Regions from separate parts of the uncultured Methylobacterium sp. genome, predicted to be linked through region 3. Evidence: predicted binding sites of a transcription regulator. Region 3 holds the regulator's gene; each other region holds the start of a gene.

Region 1 (7,177 bases), on a different contig from region 3:
GTTCTCGACCCGGCCGCCGAAGGCCTCCGCCATGATCTGATGGCCGAAGCACAGGCCGACGCACTTCGTGTCAGTGGGAAGCGCCCGCAGGAAGCCGACGAGGGTTGCGATCCAGGGGAGGGAATCGTTCACGCCCGCGGCCGATCCGGTGATCGCGCAGGCCTCGAAGGCCTCCGCACGATCGGGCAGGTGCCCCGCGCGCGCGTCGAACACCGTGCAGGCGTGCTCGGACCCGAGCAGACGGGCGGTCATCGCGCCGTAGGTGGAGAAGCGGTCGCCGAGGCGTGCGGGCGGGCTGCCGGCTTCGAGGATCGCGATGCGCAATGGCTGGGTCCGGTCGACGGTGGGCAAGCGAGCCATCGCGCCGATGCCGACAATCCGCAACCCGCGATCGTCGCGGGAGGCGCGTCTCAGGCTATCCGTGCCCATGGTGCCGGCCGCCTCGTCCCGGGCGCGGATTTCGGGCGGATGTCCATGGCGTTGCCGCGCCAGACGGTGGCCCGGCGCAGCCAGGCGGCGGACCAGACGAGCGGGATCAGGGCGTCGCGCAGCAGGAAGGCGGCCAGGAGCCGGGGCGAGCGGTGCCACCCGGCCCGGACGGCCAAGCGGTACTCCGCAGCGTAGACGAGGCCGGCCATGGCGAGGAGGCCGGCCGTCGCGCGCGCGCTGCCCGCGTAGGCCCCGGCCAGGACGAACGGCAGCAGGGTGCCGCTGACGATCTCGGGGGCGAAGAACAGCGGGAACGTCACCCGGCGCAGGCGCGCCCAGCGGAGCTGCCGCGCCACCACCTCGGCCGGGCCGCGGCGCCCCAGCGGCTGCTCGAACGGCGCGGCCACGAGGTGCACGTGGCGCCCCGCCGCCCGGACGAGCTTGGTCGCGGCCGCGTCCTCCGCGATCTCGGCGGCGAGCGCCCGGATGCCGCCGCGCGCCTCCAGGAACGGCCGGTGCCAGAGCATGCTCTTGCCCTGCGCGAAGCCCAGACCGAGCGCCGCACCGGCATATTGCCAGCGGGCCTGGAGGGTGTTGAGGAAGGCGCATTCCACCTCGGCCCAGAGCCCGTCCGGCCGGGCGCCCACCGGCGTCGAGCAGACGAGGCCCGTGTCGGCGCGCCACGCCGCCTGCATCCGCTGGAGGTAGTCGGGCGGCATCAGCACGTTGGAATCGGCGATGACGATCCAGTCGTGCCGCGCCGCCTCCCAGCCGCGCACGCAGTTGTTGAGCTTCGGGTTGTCGCTGATGCGCTCGTCGCCGACGAGGATGCGCGCCGGGACATCGGGGTGCGCCGCCATCAGCCGGCGGACGAGGGGCACCACGGGATCGGCCCCGTCGGCCACGCAGAACACGATCTCGTAGGCCGGGTAATCGAGGCGGAACCCGCGCGCCAGCGTCTCCTCGCTGAACGTCTCCAGGCCGCAGACCGGCCGGACGAGGGAGACGGGGGCGCCCGCCGAGAAGGACGACGCCCCGGCCGGCCGGCCGATGCCGCGGCCGGCGAGGACCGCGCTCGCGAGGTTGACGAGGGTCAGGAGCGCGCAGAGCGCGAGGGCGATCGCTGGGCCGTCCAGGCTCGGCGTCACGGGGGGAGGCTCATGCGCGTCGCCTCTCGGGGCCCGGCAGGTTCCGCGGCGTGCGGCCGCGCCGGCCGCCTGCCCCTAACAGCGCCGGCATTTCAGCCGTATGACAGTGCGCAGGCGGCATCCTCGGCGGCGGAGGCGGGAGCATTGGGCGAAGGCGCGGTCGCGGTCCTGGGGGCCGGCATGGCGGGAGCCGCGGCGGCCCGGCGGCTCGTCGAGGCCGGCTTCGCGGTCCACGTCTTCGACAAGGGCCGCGGACCGGGCGGCCGCATGGCGAACCGTCGCACCGAGGCCGATCTCCGCTTCGATCACGGCGCGCAGTATTTTCGCGCCAGGGGCGACGCGTTTCGCGCCCGGTGCGACGCCTGGGTTGCGGCGGGGGTCGCGGCCCCGTGGGGCGCGGAGGCCCGCTTCGTCGGCGTCCCGACCATGACCGCACCGGTGCGCGACCTCCTCGACGGGGTTCCGGTCTCATCCGGCACGACGATCACCGGCGTCCGTCGCGTCGGCGCCCGCTGGACGGTGACGGACGCCGCCGGGACCACCGCCCCGGACTTCGACGCGGTCGCGGTGACGTTCCCGGCGCCGCAGGTGGCAGCGCTCCTGGATGCGAGCGGGCTCGTCCTGCCGGGCATCGAGCGGGCGACCTACGCGCCGTGCTGGTCGCTGATGCTGACCCTCGACGCCGATCCGGGTCTCCCGCACGATCTCCTCAAACCGGACGCGGGGCCGATCGCGCTCGTGGTGCGCGAGGCCTCGAAGCCGGGGCGCGCCGCCGGACACCGCCTCGTCGCCCACGCTGCCCCCGCGTGGTCGCGCGCGCATCTCGAGGACCCGCGCGAGGCGGTGCAGGCGGCGCTGCTCGCCGCCCTCGCGACGGTCCTCGGGCATCCGCTCCACCCCATCGACGCCACGGTCCATCGCTGGCGCTACGCCATGGTCGAGACCGCGCTCGGGCAGGACTGCGTGTACGACCCGGCCCAGCGCCTGGGTGCGGCCGGCGACTGGTGCCTCGGCCCGCGGATCGAGGCGGCCTTCGACAGCGGCCAGGCGCTGGCCCAGCGCATCGCCGCGGATCTGACGGGCGCGCGGTGACCCCGCCGACGGTGTTCCACCCGGCCTACGAGGCGAGCTTGCCGGCGGGCCACCGCTTCCCGATGCGCAAGTACGGGCGGCTCGCCGAGGTGCTGGCCGCGCGCGGGCTGGCGCCGCGGGGCTTCGTGACGCCGGAGCCGGCATCAGTCGAACTCCTGAGCCTCGCCCACGACCCGGCTTACGTCGAGGCCGTGCTCGCGCACGCGGTGCCGCGGGCGATCGAACGGGCGATCGGCCTGCCGGTGGACGCGAGCGTCGTGGCCCGCGCGCGGGCCTCGGTCGGCGGCACGCTGCTCGCCGCGCGGCTCGCGCTGGCCCACGGCCTTGCCGGAAGCGCGGCCGGCGGCAGCCATCACGCGCGGCGCGCGCAGGGCGCGGGCTTCTGCGTGTTCAACGACGTGGCCGTCGCTGCCCGTGCGCTTCAGGCCGAGGGCGCGATCGCCCGCGCCCTGGTCGTCGACCTCGACGTGCACCAGGGCGACGGCACGGCCGACTGCCTCGGATCGTCGCCGGACCTGTTCACCCTCTCGGTCCACTGCGAGAACAACTACCCCACCGCCAAGATCCCGGGCGACCTCGACGTCGGCCTGCCCGACGGCCTCGACGACGCCGCCTACCTCGCGGTGCTCGAAGCGCGCCTGCCGGCGCTGCTCGACGCACTCGCGCCGGACCTCGTGTTCTACAACGCGGGCGTCGATCCGCACCGCGACGACCGCCTCGGCCGGCTGTCGCTCACCGACGCGGGCCTCTACGCCCGGGACCGCTTCGTCGTGGGCCAGGCGCGCGCCCGCGGCATCCCCCTCGTGGCGGTGATCGGCGGCGGCTACAGTCACGACGTCGCGGCGCTCGCCGCCCGCCACGCCCTGGTCTTCCAGGCGCTGGCGGCGAGCGCGCCGGGCTAATCGCCGGGCAGCGCCCGCGCCTGCGCTTCCAGCGCATCGAACAGGCGGTTCAGGTCGGCGCCATCGAGGCGGTGGAAGTCGAGCGAGCGGCTCAGCATCAGGCCGAGGACCGCGAAGGTGAGGGCCGCGCCCTTCCCGGGACCGCCCTCGACCGCGGACATCGCCGTCAGGTGCTCGGCGAGGAAGCCGGAGAACGCCGCCACGGCCTCGGCGTTCTCGGCGGACGCGATGAGGAGCGCATCGGGGAATCCGCACTCCTCGGCATAGACCTGCCGGGCGTGGGCGATCAGCGCGAGCGGCAGCGCCGCGGGACCTTGCGGCCGCGCCGCCAGCATCTCGGCGATGCCGGCCCGCATCCGCGCGACCTTGCGCGCGGCCAGCGCCGTCACCAGCGCGTCCTTGGACGCGTAGTGGTGCAGCACTCCGCCCTTGCTCAGGCCCGCCTCAAGGGCGACCGCGTCGATGGTGAGCGTCCGGCTGCCGGAACGCCGCAACAGGGTTTCCGCCGCATCGAGGATCACCTCCGCCCGATCCCGGCGCCGGCTGCGCGGCTCCGCCATGTCCGATCCTCTCAGCAACCGTCTGGACGGTCGGTAATTTGAGGCTTATAGCAGCAACACGGTGGGTCGGACGAGGGCGCGGACGCGATGCCTGGATACTTAGCAGCCGGAATCTTCACGCGATCGTCCGTCGCCCTGGCCCTTGCGCTGATCGCCGTGGGATCGGCCCGCGCCGACGACGCAGCGCCGCGAGCCGAGACGCTGGTGCGCACGGTGCTCGCGTCGCGCAGCACGATCGCGGCCGACGTGGTGTTCACCGGCGACATCCAGGCGCAGGCGCAGACCAACGTCTCGTTCCGCACCGCCGGCAAGGTCGCGACGCGCCTGTTCGAGGTCGGCGACCACGTCGCGGCCGATCAGGTCCTGGCCCGGCTCGATCCGCGGGAGCAGCGGGCGAACCTCGCCAACGCGCAGGCCGCGCTCACCTCGGCCGAAGCCCTCTCGACCCAGGCCAAGCTCGCCTTCAAGCGCCAGGACTCGCTGATGGCGAGCGGCTACACCACGCGGCCCTCCTACGACAACGCCGAGCAGACGCTGCGCACCACCCAGGCCGCGGTGGAGTCGGCCAAGGCCGCGCTGGGGACCGCGCAGGAACAGCTCTCCTACACCGAGCTCAAGTCGGGCGTCGCCGGAATCGTGCTGAGCCGGTCGCTCGAAACGGGCCAAGTGGTGCAGTCGGGCCAGTCGGTCCTCACGCTGGCGCAGGACGGCGCGCGTGACGCCGTGTTCAACGTCTACGAGGCGCTGCTGGCCGCCCCGCCGGAATCCAGGACCGTCGATGTCACCCTCCAGGGCGACCCGCGGGTCGCGGCCGTGGGTTTCGTGCGCGAGATCGCGCCGAGCGTCGATCCCGCCTCCGGCACGGTGCGGGTCAAGGTCGGGTTGCAGGACGCGCCGGCCGCGATGACGCTCGGCGCTGTCGTGATCGGCCGCGGACGGTTCCGGCCGCACGTGGCGGTGGTGCTGCCCTGGTCGGCGCTCTATCGCTGGCAGAGCAGGCCCGCCGTGTGGGTGCGCGATCCCGGAAACGGCACGGTCGCGCCCCGCGCGGTGACGATCGACCGGTACGGCCCCGACAACATCGCGCTCAGCGCCGGCGTCGTGCCGGGCGAGGAGATCGTCGTCGCCGGCATCCAGTTCCTGCGCCCCGGCCAGACCGTGACGGTGGCCGAGCAGGTCGCGACGGGAGCGGCCAAGTGAGCGTTTCCGAAGGCTTGCCCGAAGGCTTGCCGCTCGCCGATTCAGCCATGCGCCATCGGCGCCGCGCGGCTGCGTCGATCGTGGTGACGGCCCTTGCGCTCGGCGCCTGCAAGCCGGCCGAGGAGGCGGCGGCTCCGCCCGTCCGCCCGGTGCTCTACGCGATCGCCAAGCCGGTCGAGTCGGTGCGGTTCGGGCCCTTCGCCGGCACCGTCGAGCCGCGCTACCAGTCGCAGCTCGGCTTCCAGATCGGCGGCCGGGTCGTGGCCCGGGACGTCACCGTCGGCGACCTCGTGCGGAAGGGCCAGCGGCTCGCCGCCCTCGACCCGGTGGTGCCGCGCTTCGCCCTGACCCGGGCCGAGGCCGACGTGGCGGACGCCCGCGCCCAGGCCGAGAACGCGGCCGCCACCGAGGCACGCACCCGCCGCCTGATGGAGGGGGGCAACGTCACCCAGGCCCAGCTCGACGGCACGGTGGCCAACCGCGACACCGCGCAGGCCCGCCTCGCCCAGGCGCAGTCGAGCCTGGACAAGGCCCGCGACCAGATCGGCTACACCGAGTTGGTCGCCGATTTCGACGGCGTCGTCACCCAGCGCAGCGCCGAGGTCGGTCAGGATCTCACCGCCGGCCAGACGGTGGTCACCGTCGCGCGGCCCGAGGTGCGGGAGGCCGTGGTCGACATCCCCGACGACCTCGTCGGCGCGATGCCGAAGGACGGCCGCTTCACCGTCGGGCTCCAGAGCACCCCCGAGATCGCCGCGACGGGCACCGTGCGCGAGGTCGCGCCGTTCGCCGATTCCAGCACCCGCACCCGGCGCATCCGGCTGTCGCTCGAGAACCCGCCCCCCGCCTTCCGCCTCGGCGCGACGATCACCGTGTCGCTGATGCGCAGGATCGCGCCGCACTTCATCCTGCCGGACACCGCGATCCTCAGCGCGGACGGGCACGACTCCGTCTGGATCGTCGGCGCGGCGGGCGATGCGGTCGCCCGCCGCCCGGTCGAGATCGCCGAGCGGCGGGGCGATTACGTCGGCCTGAGAAGCGGCCTTACGGCGGGCGACCGGGTGGTCGTCGCCGGCGTCCACTCGCTCGACGAGGGCCGGAAGATCCGCCTCGCCGACGCGCCGCTCGTCGTCCCCGGCACGCAGGGTCCCTGATCGTGATGCGCTTCAACGCTTCGGAATGGGCGCTCTCGCACCGCTCGTTCGTGTGGTTCCTGATGGCGATCTGCCTGATTGCCGGCACGCTGGCCTATCGCGGGCTGGGCCGCGAGGAGGACCCGCCGTTCGTCATCAAGACCATGGTGGTGCAGGCGACGTGGGCCGGCGCCACCATCGGCGACACCCTGGAGCAGGTCACCGACCGGATCGAGAAGGAGCTCCAGCAGGTCGCGACGCTCGACTACGTCCGCAGCTACACCACGCCGGGTCAGACCACCGTGTTCGTGCAGTTGCGCGACACGACCAAGCCCGCCGAGATCCAGCCGTCGTTCTACCAGGTGCGCAAGCGCCTCGGCGACATCCTGGGCACCTTTCCCCAGGGCATGGAGGGGCCGTTCTTCAACGACGAGTTCGGCGACGTCTACGGCAACGTCTACGCCTTCACCGCCGACGGCCTGAGCCACCGCCAGTTGCGCGACTACGTCGAGGGCGTGCGCACCGAGATCCTGAAGGTGCCCAACATCGGCAAGACGCTCCTGCTCGGGCCGCAGAAGGAGACGATCTTCCTCGACTTCTCGACCCGCAAGCTCGCGGGCTACGGCATCGACACCCAGTCGCTGATCAAGACGCTCCAGAGCCAGAACGCGATCTCGCCGTCCGGCGTCGTCCAGGCCGGGCCGGAGCGGGTC
Region 2 (7,177 bases), on a different contig from region 3:
ACCGGCCTGGGCGCGGTCAACCTGCTCGAGTGCGTGCGCACCCTGAAGCCCGACGCGCGCTACTACCAAGCCTCCTCCTCCGAGATGTTCGGCCTGATCCAGGAGCAGGTGCAGAGCGAGGCGACCCCGTTCTACCCGCGCTCGCCCTATGGCGTGGCCAAGCTCTACGCCCACTGGATGACGATCAACTACCGCGAGAGCTTCAACCTGCACGCCTCGAACGGCATCCTGTTCAACCACGAATCGCCCCTGCGCGGCGTCGAGTTCGTCACCCGCAAGGTCACCGACGGCGTCGCTCGGATCAAGCTCGGGCTCGCCAAGGAGCTACGGCTCGGCAACATCGACGCCAAGCGCGACTGGGGCCACGCCAAGGACTACGTCCGCGCCATGTGGATGATGCTCCAGCAGGAGAGCCCGGACGACTTCGTGATCGCAACCGGGCGGACCACCACGGTGCGCGACATGTGCGAGATCGCCTTCCGACACGTCGGGCTGGCCTCGTCCGACCACCTGATCATCGACGAGAAGCTGTTCCGCCCGGCCGAGGTCGAGGTGCTGCTCGGCAACCCGGCCAAGGCGGAGGCCGCGTTCGGCTGGAAGGCCGGGATCTCCCTGGAAACGATGATCCAGGAGATGGTCGAGGCCGATCTCAAGCGCCTCGGCGCGCACTCCTGAGCCGCGAGGCGGCGTGAGGCGTATCCTCGTCACCGGAGCGGCCGGCTTCGTCGGGCGGCACATCCTGGCCGCGCTGGCGTCAGGTGCGGGCCCTTCCGACAGGATCGTGGGTATCGGCCGCGGCCGCTTCGACGGGCCGCCCGAGGGTGCGGCGTTCCGACAGATCGACCTGCTCGACGCGGCCGCGGTGTCAGCCTGCGTCGCCGAGTATCGGCCGACCGACGTGCTGCACCTCGCAGGGATGGCATCCGTGCAGCAATCGGCCGATGCGCCGACGGAGCTGTGGCGCGCCAACGTCGTCGGGCTCCTGAACCTCGCCGACGCCGTGGCGCGTTTCGCGGCGGGCTCGAACCTCGTCTTCGCGAGTTCCGGGGAGGTGTACGGGCGCGCGTTCCTGACGGGCGGCGCGGTCGGCGAGGACGTCGAGCCGATGCCGCTCGGGAACTACGCGCGCTCGAAGTGGTTCGGCGAGCAGATCCTCCTCGACGTGCTGCCGAAGGCGGGCGTGCGGCTCGTGATCCTGCGGCTGTTCAACCACATCGGTCCCGGACAGGACGAGCGCTTCGTCGTTCCGTCGTTCGCGGGCCAGATCGCCCGGATCGAAGCCGGGCTGGCGCCACCCATGCTGGAGGTCGGAAACCTCGACGCACGGCGGGATTTCCTGCCGATCGGCGACGTCGTACGCGCCTACGTCGATCTGCTCGACAACGTCGATGGCATCCCGAGCGGCTCGGTGTTCAACGTCTGTTCCGGCCTTCCACGCAGCATCGGCAGCATCCTGTCGGACCTGACCGGCCTGTCACGGGTGCCGTTCGAGGTGCGCGTCGCGCAGGACCGGATGCGGCCGTCGGAGATCGCGATCGCGGCCGGTGACGCGTCGCGCCTCAAGGCTGCGATGGCCTGGGAACCGACGCAGGATTGGCACGCCGCCCTGGCCGAGATCCTCGACGAGGCGCGGGCGCAGGTCTCGTACCGGACCGGTCCGACCGCCTGAACCGGCGGCCTCGGCGTGTCACGCGCTCCGACGACGCTTACGGGTCCGTCCGGCCTCAGTTGAACAGCGCACCGACGCCGCCCTGCACGCGGCTGAGCCCCTGCCGGGCGATCGGGTTGTTCGGGTCGATGGTCGAGGCGCGCTGGTAGTTCTCCATCGCGTCCTTGCGCCGGTTCGACTTCTCGTAGGCGAGGCCGCGGTAGGCCCAGCTCGTCGCGTCCTTGTTGTTGACGTTGAGCGCCGCGTTGTAGTCCTCGATCGCCTTGTCGTACTGGCTGGTGGCGATCAGGCTCTGTCCGCGGGCGGCGTAGGGCGCGCTGACGAAGGGGTTGCGGTCGATCGCCGCGTCGAAGTCGGCGATGGCCTGGGCCTCCTGGCCCTGCTTCTGCCGGACGAGGCCGCGGGCGTGGTAGGCTTCCGCCGATTCCGGCATCAGGCGGATGGCGACGTTGAGGTCGGCGAGCGCACGATCGACATCGCCGCCGGCCCGCAGCACATTGGCGCGGCCGATGTAGGCGGGGCCGTAATTCGGGTCCGCCTCGATCGCCTTGGTGAAGTCCTGCAGCGCCGCGTCGTTGCGTCCGGTCTGACGGTAGGCGAGCGCCCGGTTGTTGTAGGCGGAGCCGGAGTTCGGATCGATCTGCACCGCCTTGGTGAAGTCGCTGATCGCATCGCCGAACTGGCCCGCGCGGGCGAAGGCGGCGCCGCGGGTGTTGTAGGCGGCCGCATCGTTCGGGTTGCGCTGCACCACCTCGGTCAGCGAGGCGATGTTGACGTTGGTCGCGCCGGTGGTGTCGGCCTCCAGCACGGCGTACTGCCGCGCTCCGGCGGCGCTGCCCACGGTCTCGCAGCCGGCGAGCGCCACGCTCGCAACGGCGGCAAGGCCCAGGAAGGCCGCTCTCGGGAACCGCACGCTCTGTGACGTCATCGTCCCATTCCCCTCGGCACGGTCCGTCCCGCGCGTCCGATACTGTGTCCTCGCTCCGAATCGGCCCGGGTCAGGGACCGTTCGGCCCGGTCGCCCGAGGACACCGGCACGTTCGTCCATCGCGGTGAACGCCCTCTTAAGAGCGCCTCTCAGAACGCCTGCCGACGGCCTCGACACCAGCAGGACGCGACCGGGCCAGGGATGTGTCGTGAGACGCACCAACAGGCCACGAACCCGTGGAAGCGGGTGGATGTGGCGATCGTATGGCCCGGCCGACCCGACCGCGAAAATCGCCGGTTTCGCCCGCGCGACGAGTGACGGGTGTGTCTTCCGGGACCCGGATGTCGGATCGCGTCAGCCGATCAGCCGGGTGACGTGGCCCATCTTGCGGCCGGGCCGGGCCTCGCCCTTGCCGTAGAGGTGGAGGTGCGCGCCGGGCTCGGCGAGCAGGGTGCTCCAGGCTTCGGCCTCGCCGCCGATGAGGTTCCGCATCTCCACCCGCATCCCGCCGGTGCGGGACGCATCCCCGAGGGGCCAGCCGCAGATCGCGCGGACGTGCTGGGCGAACTGCGAGGTCCGCGCGCCCTCGATGGTCCAGTGGCCGGAATTGTGCACCCGCGGCGCGATCTCGTTGACCACGAGCCCCTCGGACCCGTCGGGCGCGCGCACGAGGAACATCTCGACGGCCAGGACGCCGACGTAGTCGAGGGCGTCGGCGATGCGCTGCGCCATGGCGAGCGCCGCCCGCGCCGTCTCGGAGCTGAGGCCCGGCGCGGGAACGCGGGTTGCCGCGAGGATGTGGTCGCGATGCTCGTTCTCGCAGAGGTCGTAGGCGGCAAAGCCGCCATCCGCGGCGCGCGCGGCGACCACGGACACCTCGCGCTCGAAGCCCACGAAGCCTTCGAGGATCAGCGGGGCGCCCCCGAACTCCGCGAAGAGCGCGTTGCGGTCCGAGTCGGCCTCGGTGCGGATGATGCGCTGGCCCTTGCCGTCGTAGCCGAAGCGGCGGGTCTTGAGCACCGCCGGGCGGCCGATGGCGTCGAGGGCCCGGGCGAGGTCGTCGGGCGTGTCGACCGCCCGGAACGGCGCCGTCGGAATGCCGAGCCGGTTGACGAAGTCCTTCTCCGCGAGGCGGTCCTGCGTCGTGGCGAGCGCCGCGGCGCTCGGGTGGAGCGGCGCGTGGCGCGCCAGCAGGTCGGCGGTCCCGCGCGGGATGTTCTCGAACTCGTAGGTGACCACGTCGACCGACCGCGCGAAGCGGGTGAGCGCCTCGGCGTCGTCGTAGGCCGCGCAGGTCGCGAGCGCCGCCACGTCGAAGGCCGGGCTGTCGGCGTCGGGGCAGTAGACGTGGACCTTGAGCCCGTAACCGGCCGCCGCCAGCGCGATCATGCGCCCGAGCTGGCCGCCGCCCACGATGCCGAGGGTGCTGCCGGGCCCGATAGTCTTGGATGTCACGGGGGCGTGGTCTCCGGCCGTTCGGCCACGGATGCGGTCTGGGCCGCGCGCCACGCATCGAGGCGTTCGGCGAGCGCCTTGTCGGAGAGCGCCAGAACGGCGGCGGCGAGCAGCGCGGCGTTGACCGCCCCGGCCGGGCCGATGGCCAGCGTGCCGACGGGGATGCCCGCCGGCATCTGCACGATCGAGAGCAGGCTGTCCTGCCCCGACAGCGCCTTGGACTGAACGGGCACGCCGAACACCGGCAGGCTCGTCATCGACGCGGCCATGCCGGGCAGGTGCGCGGCGCCTCCCGCACCGGCGATCACCACCTTGAAGCCCGCGGCCCGCGCGCCCTTGGCGAAGGCCACGAGCCGGTCCGGGGTGCGGTGGGCCGAGACGATGCGCGCGTCGTAGGCGAGCGCGAGGGCGTCGAGGGTCTCGGCGGCGTGCCGCATGGTCGCCCAGTCGGACTGGCTGCCCATGATGATCGCGACCGGAGGCGCCGGCACCATCGTCGTCAAACCCGCTTCCTTCGCAATGGGTGGCGCGAGGCCCGATGCGGCCGCTTACAGGGGTGCACGGATGCCGGCAAGGCGCCGCGCGAGGGCATCCACCGCCATCAGGCGATGATGTCGGGGGTGATCTGATCCTCGACATGGGAGATGCGGTCGCGCAGCGTCAGCTTGCGCTTCTTGAGGCGCTGGATCTGCAACTGGTCGCCCGCCACGTTGCGCTCCAGGGCGTCGATGGCGCTGTCGAGGTCGCGGTGCTCCTGCCTCAGCCGCGCCAGTTCCACGTCCAGCTCGGATTGCGCATCCGGGACCAACTCAACCGTCATCGCCGCCTTCGAGACCGCACGCCTGCCTGCCCCGGAGCATGCGTCAGCCCGGCCCGAGCGGCAAGCTTTCGTACGTCATGCCCACGGAAAAGGACTTCGACAGCCGGCCGATCTTGTGCGAGTCTCACCGCGTCGGAACGATGACAGGAGACACGACTCATGTCGCTGCAGACGCACCTCAGCCAACTGGCCCGGAAGCACGAAGCCCTCGAACGCGAGATCCACGAGGCGATCCTCCGGCCCGCGGAGGATGACCTTCACATCGCGGAGTTGAAGCGACGAAAGCTTCTCCTGAAGGACGAGATCAGCCGCCTCCAGGCCGCCGACACGGTGCACTGAGCGCATCCCCGCTCCGAACGACACCGCGATGTGCCGCGCCGTGACCGGCGGCGCGGTTTTTTGTCGGGCCGCGCCCGCGGCGCGCGTGCATCGGTTCTGCCAGAGCATTTTCCATGATCCCCGGATCACGAAAAATGCCCTCTGTGCCTTGCGTGGTCGCATTGTCTTTACGCGAGCCGGCAACCCCCTCGCTTGGAAATGCTCCAGGCTCGTCCGATCGAGCCGGCCCGTAATAGAGGCCGCCCCCAGCGAGGAGCCGCCATGCCATCCGCAGACCTGCCATCCACAGACCAGCCTCCGCCCGGACGCTACGCCGAGGCCCAGGCGGCGGCGGCCCGCGACCCCGAGGCGTTCTGGCTGGACGCTGCTCGGGCAGTCGACTGGACGCGGGCGCCGACCTGCGCCTTCGATGCGGGGGCCGGCGTCTACGGCCGATGGTTCCCCGACGCGTCGCTGAACGCGTGCTGGAACGCCGTCGACCGGCACGTCGCGGGCGGCCGGGCCGATCAGGTCGCGATCCGCTACGATTCGCCGGTGACGGGCACCAAGCGCAGTATCAGCTACGCCGAGTTGCTCGGCGCGGTGACGGCGCTTGCCGCCGTGCTCGCCGGCCTCGGCGTCGGGCGCGGCGACCGGGTGATACTCTACATGCCGATGGTGCCCGAGGCCCTGTTCGGGATGCTGGCCTGCACCCGGCTCGGGGCCGTCCACTCGGTGGTGTTCGGCGGGTTCGCCGCCAACGAACTCGCCGTGCGGATCGAGGATGCGGCGCCGAAGGTGGTGCTCGCCGCCTCCTGCGGCATCGAGCCGAACCGGGTGGTCGCCTACAAGCCCCTGCTCGACGCGGCGATCGCGGCCTCAAAGCACAAGCCCGACGCCTGCCTGATCCTCCAGCGCCCGCAAGGCCCGGCGAGACTCGTCGCGGGTCGCGACCATGACTGGGCCGGGGCGGTCGCGGCGGCGGCGGGCGCAACAGTCGAGTGCGTGCCGGTGGCCGCGACCGACCCGCTCTACATCCTCTACACGTCCGGCACGACGGGGAAGCCCAAGGGCGTGGTGCGCGACACCGGCGGCTACCTCGTCGCGCTGGCGTGGTCGATGACCAACCTCTACGGCGTGGCGCCGGGCGAGACCTACTTCTGCGCCTCCGACATCGGCTGGGTGGTGGGGCACTCCTACATCGTCTACGCGCCGCTGCTGCACGGCTGCACCACGGTGCTCTACGAGGGCAAGCCGGTCGGCACGCCGGACCCCGGCGCGCTCTGGCGGGTGGTCGCCGAGACCGGCGCCGTCTGCCTGTTCACGGCGCCGACCGCGCTCCGGGCGATCAAGAAGGAGGACCCGACGGGCGCGTGCGTCGCGGGCCACGACCTCGCGCGCTTCCGCACCCTGTTCCTCGCCGGCGAGCGGGCGGACCCGGATTCGGTCGCCTGGGCGGAGCGGGTGCTCGGCCGGCCGGTGATCGACCACTGGTGGCAGACCGAGACCGGCTGGGCGATCGCAGGCAACCCGGTGGGCTTGGGGCTGCTCCCGGTCAAGCGCGGCAGCGCCTGCGTGCCGATGCCGGGCTACGACGTGCAGGTGCTCGACGAGGGCGGCAGGCCGGTCACCGCGGGCACGATGGGCACCCTCGCGATCCGCCTGCCGCTGCCGCCGGGCTGCCTGCCGACGCTCTGGGGCTCGGACGAACGCATGCGCGCGAGCTACCTCGCCGCGTATCCGGGCTGGTACGACACCTCGGACGCCGGCATCCGCGACGCCGACGGCTACGTCACGGTGCTCGGCCGGACCGACGACATCATCAACGTCGCCGGCCACCGGCTCTCCACCGGCGGCATGGAGGCGGTGCTGGCCGCCCACCCGGATGTGGCCGAATGCGCGGTCATCGGCATCCGCGACGCGCTCAAGGGCGAGGCGCCCTGCGGCTTCGTCGTGCTCAAGGCGCAGGTCCTGCGCGACCCGGCCG
Region 3 (7,177 bases):
CTCCGATCCGCACAACCTCGCCTGGGCGTTCAACCTGCGCGGGGCGGATGTGGGGCATACCCCCCTGGCGCTCGGCTACGCGATCCTGCCGCGCGAGGGCCGGCCGCGGCTCTTCCTCGCCTCCGGTCATCGGACTGACGAGGTCCGTGCCGCCCTTGCGCCGATTGCCGACCTCGCGTCGCGCTCCGACTTCGAGGCGGCGCTCGCCGACCTGTCGGGCCGGCGGGTGCGGCTCGATGCGGCAACCGGCGCCGTCGCCCTGCGGGAGCGGATCACGGCCGTCGGCGGCATGCCCGCCGTCGGGCCGGACCCAATCACCGCGATGAAGGCGGTCAAGAACGCCGCTGAGATCGCGGGCGCCCGGGCGGCGCACGCCCGCGACGGCGCCAGCGTGGTGCGCTTCCTCGCCTGGCTCGACCGGGCCGCGGCGGGCGGGGATTTGACCGAGATCGGCGCCGTCGAGGCGCTCGAGGCGTTTCGCAGTGAGGGCGGCGACCTGCGCGATGTGTCGTTCCCGACGATCTCCGGTTCGGGCCCGAACGGCGCGATCGTGCATTACCGGGTGACGCGGGCGAGCGACCGGCACGTCGCGCCCGGCGAGCTGTTCCTGATCGATTCCGGCGCGCAGTACCCCGACGGCACCACCGACATCACCCGCACGGTCGCCGTCGGCGCACCGACGGCCGAGATGCGAGACCGCTTCACCCGCGTGCTGAGGGGCCACGTCGCGATCGCGCGGGCCGTCTTCCCCAAGGGCACGACGGGCGCGCAGATCGACACGCTCGCGCGCCTGCCGCTGTGGGAGGCCGGCCTCGACTTCGACCACGGCACAGGCCACGGCGTCGGCGCCTTCCTCTCGGTGCACGAGGGGCCGCAGCGCATCGCCAAGACCGGCACCGTCCCGCTCGAACCGGGCATGATCCTCTCGAACGAGCCGGGCTACTACCGGGCCGGCGCCTACGGCATCCGCACGGAGAACCTCGTGCTGGTCGAGACCCGCGACGTGGCGGGAGCCGAGCGGCCGATGCTCGGCTTCGAGACCCTGACGCTCGCCCCCTACGACCGCCGCCTCATCGTGCCGGAGATGCTGAGCCCGGACGAGGCCGCGTGGATCGACGCCTACCACGCGCGCGTGCGGGGCGCATTGTCGGTGGAACTCGATCCGGAGACGGGGGCGTGGCTGGAGCAGGCTACAGCGCCGCTGCGCCCGGCGGGCTGACTCGGACGCGGCGGCACCAGGACGCGGCCCTGCGATTTTGCCGCCCTACCGTTCGCGCCTATGACGGCGCGTGCGAAACCGCCGTCACCGGTCGCGCGAAGGGCTCGCATGATCCGCCTCCTCGCCCTGCTCCTGTCGCTCTTCGTCCTGCCGGCGGTCGCGCAGGGCTTCAAGCCGCCGGCCGGCCTCGTGCGGGCGAGCCTCGTCGCCGAGCCCGCTTCAGTCACCGGCGCCGCACCGTTCACGGTCGCCATCCGCATGGCGATCAAGCCGCGCTGGCACGTCTACTGGCGCAATCCCGGCGATTCCGGCCTGCCGCCGGAGATTGTCTGGACGCTGCCCGCCGGCTTCTCGGCGGCCGCGATCCAGTGGCCGGCGCCGCACCGCATCCCGATCGCGACCCTGATGAACTTCGGCTACGAGGACGAGGCCATCCTGCTCGTGCGGGTGAGCCCGCCGCCGAGCCTCGACCCGGCCGAGCCGGTGACGCTCGCGGGGCACCTGACCTACCTCGTCTGCGAGACCGAGTGCATCCCCGGCTCGGCCGACCTCAGCCTCACGCTGCCGGCGACGCGCGAGCCGGGAGCATCGAACCCCGAGACCGCGGCCCTGTTCGCGCGGGCGCGCGCCGCCCTGCCTCAGGTCTCGCCCTGGCCGGCGCGGCTCGCGAGCGAGGGTGATCACCTCGTCCTCACCCTCGATGCCCCCGGCCTCAGCGCCGACAGGATCCGGTCGGCGGCCTACTTCCCCTATTCCGAGACAGCGATCGACAATGCGGCGGCGCAGCCCTTCACCGTCGATGCGGCCGGCCTGCACCTGACGCTGACTCGTGCCACGCCAGCCGATCCCGCGCCCGAGAGCCTGCCCGGCGTGCTCGCCATCGAGGAGGAGACCGGCGGCGGCCCCGTGCGGCAGGCCTTCGCCATCGGCGACGAGACACCGCCCACGGCTGGCGGCCTTCCGGCCGTCGCGCCTCCGGTCGTGCGGACTGACGCCGGGACGCGATCGGAGACGCTGACCCTCTGGGCCGCCGCCGGCCTCGCCCTGCTCGGCGGCTTGATCCTGAACCTGATGCCCTGCGTCTTCCCGGTTCTGTCGATCAAGGTGCTGAGCCTCGTCAGGCATTCGGGCGAGCCTGCCGCGCGCGTTCGCCTGCACGGCCTCGCCTACACGGCCGGCGTGCTCGCGGCCTTCTTGGCGCTCGCCGGACTCCTGATCACCCTGAAGCGCAGCGGCGCCGTCATCGGCTGGGGCTTCCAGCTCCAGTCGCCCGTCGTCGTGGCCGGCCTCGCCTACGGGCTGTTCGCCCTGGGCCTCAGCCTGTCGGGGCTGGTCCAGTTCGGCGGACGCTTGGCCGGGATCGGCGACGGGCTGACCCGGCGCGGCGGGCTGGAGGGCTCGTTCTTCACCGGCGTGCTCGCGACCGTGGTGGCGACGCCGTGCACGGCGCCGTTCATGGGCTCGGCCATCGGCTTCGCGCTGACGCAACCGGCGGCAGTCGGCCTCCTCGTCTTCGCCGGCCTCGGCCTCGGCCTCGCCCTGCCCTTCCTCGCCCTCACCCTGTGGCCGGCCGCGCTCCGGGCGCTGCCCCGTCCGGGCGCCTGGATGGACGTGCTGAAGCAGGCGCTGGCCTTTCCGGTCTACGCCACCGTCGCGTGGCTCGTCTGGGTGCTGGCCCAGCAGGTCGGTCCGCAGGGGCTGCTCGCCGCCCTGATCGGCCTCGTGCTGGTGAGTTTCGCCGCCTGGGTGTGGGAGATCGGCCGGGACGCCCGGCCGTTGCGGGCACAGTTCGCGCGCAGCCTCGCGGTTCTGACCGTCATCGGCGTCGCGGGCTTGGCCCTCACCCTCGACCGGGACCGCATCGCGCCGGGCGCCCAGGCCCGGGCGGAGGGCGTCGAGCCGTTCACGCAGGCGCGCCTCGACGCGCTGCTCGCCGAGGGTCGACCGGTCTTCGTCAACATGACGGCGGCGTGGTGCATCACCTGCCAGGTCAACGAGCGCACTTCGCTCGCGACGACCGCGGTCGCTGCGGCGATGCGCGCGCGGGGCGTCGCCTACCTGAAGGGGGACTGGACCAACCAGAACCCCGAAATCACGCGGTTTCTTGAGCGCCAAGGCCGCAGCGGCGTGCCGCTCTACCTGCTCTACGCCGGGACGGCCGAGCCCGCGGTGCTGCCGCAGATCCTCACCGAAGGGTCGGTTCTCGCCGCCCTCGACGCGGTGGCCGCGGGCCGCAGCGCCGCGCTGGGCGAGGCCGGCGGGCACCCTTAATCGTCGGGCGAGAACGTCTCGTCGAAGGCGTAGCCCGAACCGCGCACGGTGCGGATCGGATCGGGCTCACCGGGTCGGTTGAGCGCCTTGCGCAGGCGGCCGACATGCACGTCGACGGTGCGCTCGTCGATGTAGACGTCGTGGCCCCACACCCCGTCGAGGAGTTGCTCGCGAGAGTAGACGCGGCCGGGGCTCTGCATCAGGAATTCGAGCAGCTTGAATTCGGTCGGCCCGAGGTGGATCTCGCTTCCCGCCCGGCGCAGGCGGTGGCTGTCGCGGTCGAGGGCGATGTCGCCGGCCTCCAGGAGGTTGGCCACGTGGGAGGGCTTCGTCCGTCGCAGCAATGCGCGCACGCGGGCGAGCAATTCCGGCACGGAGAACGGCTTGACGATGTAGTCGTCGGCGCCGGTGCCGAGGCCGCGGATGCGGTCGCCCTCCTCTCCGCGCGCGGTCAGCATGATGATGGGAATCGCCGCCGTCTCGCGACGCGCCCGCACCCGGCGGCACAGCTCGATCCCCGAGAGGCCCGGCAGCATCCAGTCGAGCAGGATCAGGTCCGGTGCCTGCTCCTGCAGGCGCAGTTCCGCCTCGTCGCCGTGCGCGGCGGCCTCCACCTCGAAGCCCTCGGCCTCGAGGTTGTAGCGCAGGAGGGTGGTGAGCGCCTCCTCATCCTCGACGATCAGAATCCGCGTACGCATGCAGGGCATCCCCGGGACGGACCGCCCGATTCCTACGTCTTGCAGCCAGTGGCGCCGACCTGCCTCCTCTCCCAGGGGGAGAGGGTTGGGGTGAGGGGCGTGACCTCTCCGTGAAGTTCTCGTCCCTCACCCTGTCCCTCTCCCGCGAAGGGTGTGAGGACCCACGCCCTTCTCGGAGGCCGGTCAGACAGCCGGGGCGATCGTCGCGTAGTTCGAGGCGTCGTCCTTCGGGCGGTCGCCCGCCAGCGTCTCGCCGGTGGCGAGGTAGTGGATCGTCTCGGCGACGTTGGTGGTGTGGTCGCCGATGCGCTCGACGTTCTTGGCGCAGAACAGCAGGTGGGTGCAGAACGAGATGTTGCGCGGGTCCTCCATCATGTAGGTCAGGAGCTCGCGGAACAGGGAGTTGTAGAGGGCGTCGATCTCGCCGTCGCGCTCCCAGACGTCGTGGGCCGCGGTCACGTCGCGGCTGGCATAGGCGTCGAGCACGTCCTTGAGCTGCTCCTGCACGAGGTCGCTCATGTGCTGGACGCCGAGCACGATCTTCTGCGCCTGGGCCTGGTCGCTGATCGCCACCACGCGCTTGGCGACGTTCTTGGCCAGATCGCCGATGCGCTCGAGGTCGCCCGAGACGCGGATCGCCGAGATGGTCTCGCGCAGGTCGATCGCCAGCGGCTGGCGCTTGGCGATGAGCAGCACCGCGCGCTCCTCGATCTCGCGCTGAAGGATGTCGAGGCGCTTGTCGGCGGCGATCACGGCCTGGGCGAGCGCGGTGTCGCGGCGGACCAGGGCGTCGGTCGCCTCGGTCATCATCTTCTCGGCGACGCCCCCCATCTCGGAGATCGAGCGGCGCAGGTCCTCCAGTTCGGTGTCGTAGGAGCTGACGATGTGGCCGGGCATGGGCATATGTCCTCGATCGGTCCGGAACGTCAGCCGAAGCGGCCGGTGATGTAGTCCTGGGTCTGGCGCACGGTCGGGTTCATGAAGATGCGGTTGGTCGGCCCGAACTCGATCACCTCGCCGAGATACATGAACGCCGTGAACTGCGAGATCCGCGCCGCCTGCTGCATGTTGTGGGTGACGATGACGATGGTGAACTCGGCGCGGAGCTGCTCGATCAGCTCCTCGATGCGCCCCGTGGAGATCGGGTCGAGCGCCGAGGTCGGCTCGTCGAACAGGATCACCTCCGGACCCTGCGCCACGGTGCGGGCGATGCACAGGCGCTGCTGCTGTCCGCCGGACAGGCCCATGCCCGACTGCTTGAGCTTGTCCTTCACCTCGTCCCAGAGCGCGGCCTTGCGCAGGGACTGCTCCACCCGCCCGTCGAGCTCGGATTTCGGCAGCTTCTCGTAGAGCCGCAGGCCGAAGGCGACGTTGTCGTAGATCGACATCGGGAACGGCGTCGGCTTCTGGAACACCATGCCGATGCGCGCGCGCAGCTCGTTGAGGTCGACGCTCGTATCGAGGACGTTCTGCCCGTCGAGCAGCACCTGCCCTTCGGCGCGCTGCTCCGGGTAGAGGCTGTAGATCCGGTTGAAGGTGCGCAGCAGCGTCGACTTCCCGCAGCCCGACGGGCCGATCAGGGCGGTGACCTGCCGGTCGTGGAAGTCGAGGTTGATGTTCTTCAGGCTGTGGAACGCACCGTAGTAGAAGTTCAGGCCCTTGGCGGCGATGCGCACGGGAGCGCGCTCGTCCGCCTTTGCGCGGCCGTCGAACTGGGAAGGGCTGATGGCGGCGGCGTTCATCGTCGTGGACCTCGGAGGCTGGGCGGCGCTCAGCGCGCGCGCTGGGGCTTGATGACGAAGCGGGCGACGATCGAGAGCGCCAGGATGGTCATGGTGATGAGCAGCGCGCCGGCCCAGGCGAGGGCTTGCCAGTTCGGATAGGGCGAGAGCGCGAACTGGTAGATCATCACCGGGAGGTTCGCGACGCCGCCCATCAGGTTCGCGCCGAACCAGGAGTTGTTGTTGAGCGCGGTGAACAGCAGCGGTGCGGTCTCGCCCGCGATGCGGGCGAGCGCCAGGATGATGCCGGTGACGATGCCCGCGGACGCCGCCCGCCACGTCACGCTGCGGATCACCTTGGAGGGCGGTGCGCCCAGCGCCGCGCCGGCCTCGCGCAGCGTGCCGGGGACGAGGCGCATCATGTCCTCGGTGGTGCGCACGATGACCGGCGTCGCGATGATCGCCAGCGCCACGCCGCCGGCCCAGCCGGAATAGGTCCCCATCGGCCGCACCATCAGGGTGTAGACGAACAGGCCGATCAGGATCGAGGGCGCCGAGAGCAGGATGTCGTTGAGGAAGCGGATCACCTCGGCAAGCTTCGAGCCGCGGCCGTACTCGGCGAGATACGTGCCGGCCATCAGCCCGACGGGCGTCGCGACGAGGATGCCGATGCCGGTGAGCACGAGGCTGCCGAGGATCGCGTTTGCGATGCCGCCGCCCTCGGAGCCCGGCCCCGGCGTGGCTTCCGTGAACAGCGTCAGGGAGAAGCCGCGCACGCCCTCGACGATCAGCATCAAGAGGATCGAGCCCAACACCACGGCACCGAGCACGGTCGCAACGAGGCAGAAGACGCGCAGCAGGCGGTCGGAGACGCGGCGGCTCGAACGGATGCGCGTCGGCCGCAGCTCCGAGGCTCGGGTGACGAGGGGGTTGGTGGCGTCCATGGCGGGAACCTCAGGCGACCTTGACGCGGCGCGTCAGGAAGCGGGCGACGATGAGGACGACGAAGGTGATCGCGAACAGGATGCAGCCGAGCGCCATCAGCGCGTTCAGCTGCATGCCGTCGGCCTCGTTGAACTCGTTGGCGATCCGCGAGGCGATGGTCGAGCCGGGGTCGAACACCGAGGCCGAGAGCCGGTTGGCGTTGCCGACCACGAAGGTCACCGCCATGGTCTCGCCGAGCGCGCGGCCGAGCCCCAGCATGATCGCGCCGATGATCGAGACCGAGGCCTGCGGCACCAGCACGTGGCGGACCACCTCCCAGGTGG

Evidence for each region. Region 3 encodes PhoB, which activates phosphate uptake and scavenging genes when phosphate is short. Its sites were predicted from a motif close to TGTCATNNANCTGTCAT; they were not measured.
Region 1: a site for PhoB is predicted at 1,667-1,683, ahead of ACFE8Y_RS13515 (ceramide glucosyltransferase). Genes of this name have one in related genera too.
Region 2: a site for PhoB is predicted at 5,002-5,018, ahead of ACFE8Y_RS04645 (YdcH family protein). Genes of this name have one in related genera too.

Annotation. Positions count from the first base shown of each region.
Region 1 covers NZ_CAXTBY010000061.1:13,759-20,935, reverse strand. The annotation lists gene ACFE8Y_RS13520 (type 1 glutamine amidotransferase) at 1-351, opposite strand, end outside; gene ACFE8Y_RS13515 (ceramide glucosyltransferase) at 411-1,577, opposite strand; gene ACFE8Y_RS13510 (NAD(P)/FAD-dependent oxidoreductase) at 1,722-2,669, shown strand; gene ACFE8Y_RS13505 (histone deacetylase) at 2,666-3,571, shown strand; gene ACFE8Y_RS13500 (TetR/AcrR family transcriptional regulator) at 3,568-4,131, opposite strand; gene ACFE8Y_RS13495 (efflux RND transporter periplasmic adaptor subunit) at 4,219-5,331, shown strand; gene ACFE8Y_RS13490 (efflux RND transporter periplasmic adaptor subunit) at 5,379-6,485, shown strand; gene ACFE8Y_RS13485 (efflux RND transporter permease subunit) at 6,491-7,177, shown strand, end outside.
Region 2 covers NZ_CAXTBY010000011.1:418-7,594, reverse strand. The annotation lists gene gmd (GDP-mannose 4,6-dehydratase) at 1-675, shown strand, start outside; gene ACFE8Y_RS04670 (NAD-dependent epimerase/dehydratase family protein) at 689-1,669, shown strand; gene ACFE8Y_RS04665 (tetratricopeptide repeat protein) at 1,725-2,597, opposite strand; gene ACFE8Y_RS04660 (5-(carboxyamino)imidazole ribonucleotide synthase) at 2,952-4,052, opposite strand; gene purE (5-(carboxyamino)imidazole ribonucleotide mutase) at 4,049-4,546, opposite strand; gene ACFE8Y_RS04650 (YdcH family protein) at 4,654-4,872, opposite strand; gene ACFE8Y_RS04645 (YdcH family protein) at 5,032-5,211, shown strand; gene ACFE8Y_RS04640 (AMP-binding protein) at 5,473-7,177, shown strand, end outside.
Region 3 covers NZ_CAXTBY010000023.1:27,248-34,424, forward strand. The annotation lists gene ACFE8Y_RS07900 (aminopeptidase P family protein) at 1-1,219, shown strand, start outside; gene ACFE8Y_RS07905 (protein-disulfide reductase DsbD family protein) at 1,328-3,490, shown strand; gene phoB (phosphate regulon transcriptional regulator PhoB) at 3,487-4,188, opposite strand; gene phoU (phosphate signaling complex protein PhoU) at 4,372-5,085, opposite strand; gene pstB (phosphate ABC transporter ATP-binding protein PstB) at 5,115-5,930, opposite strand; gene pstA (phosphate ABC transporter permease PstA) at 5,960-6,853, opposite strand; gene pstC (phosphate ABC transporter permease subunit PstC) at 6,864-7,177, opposite strand, start outside.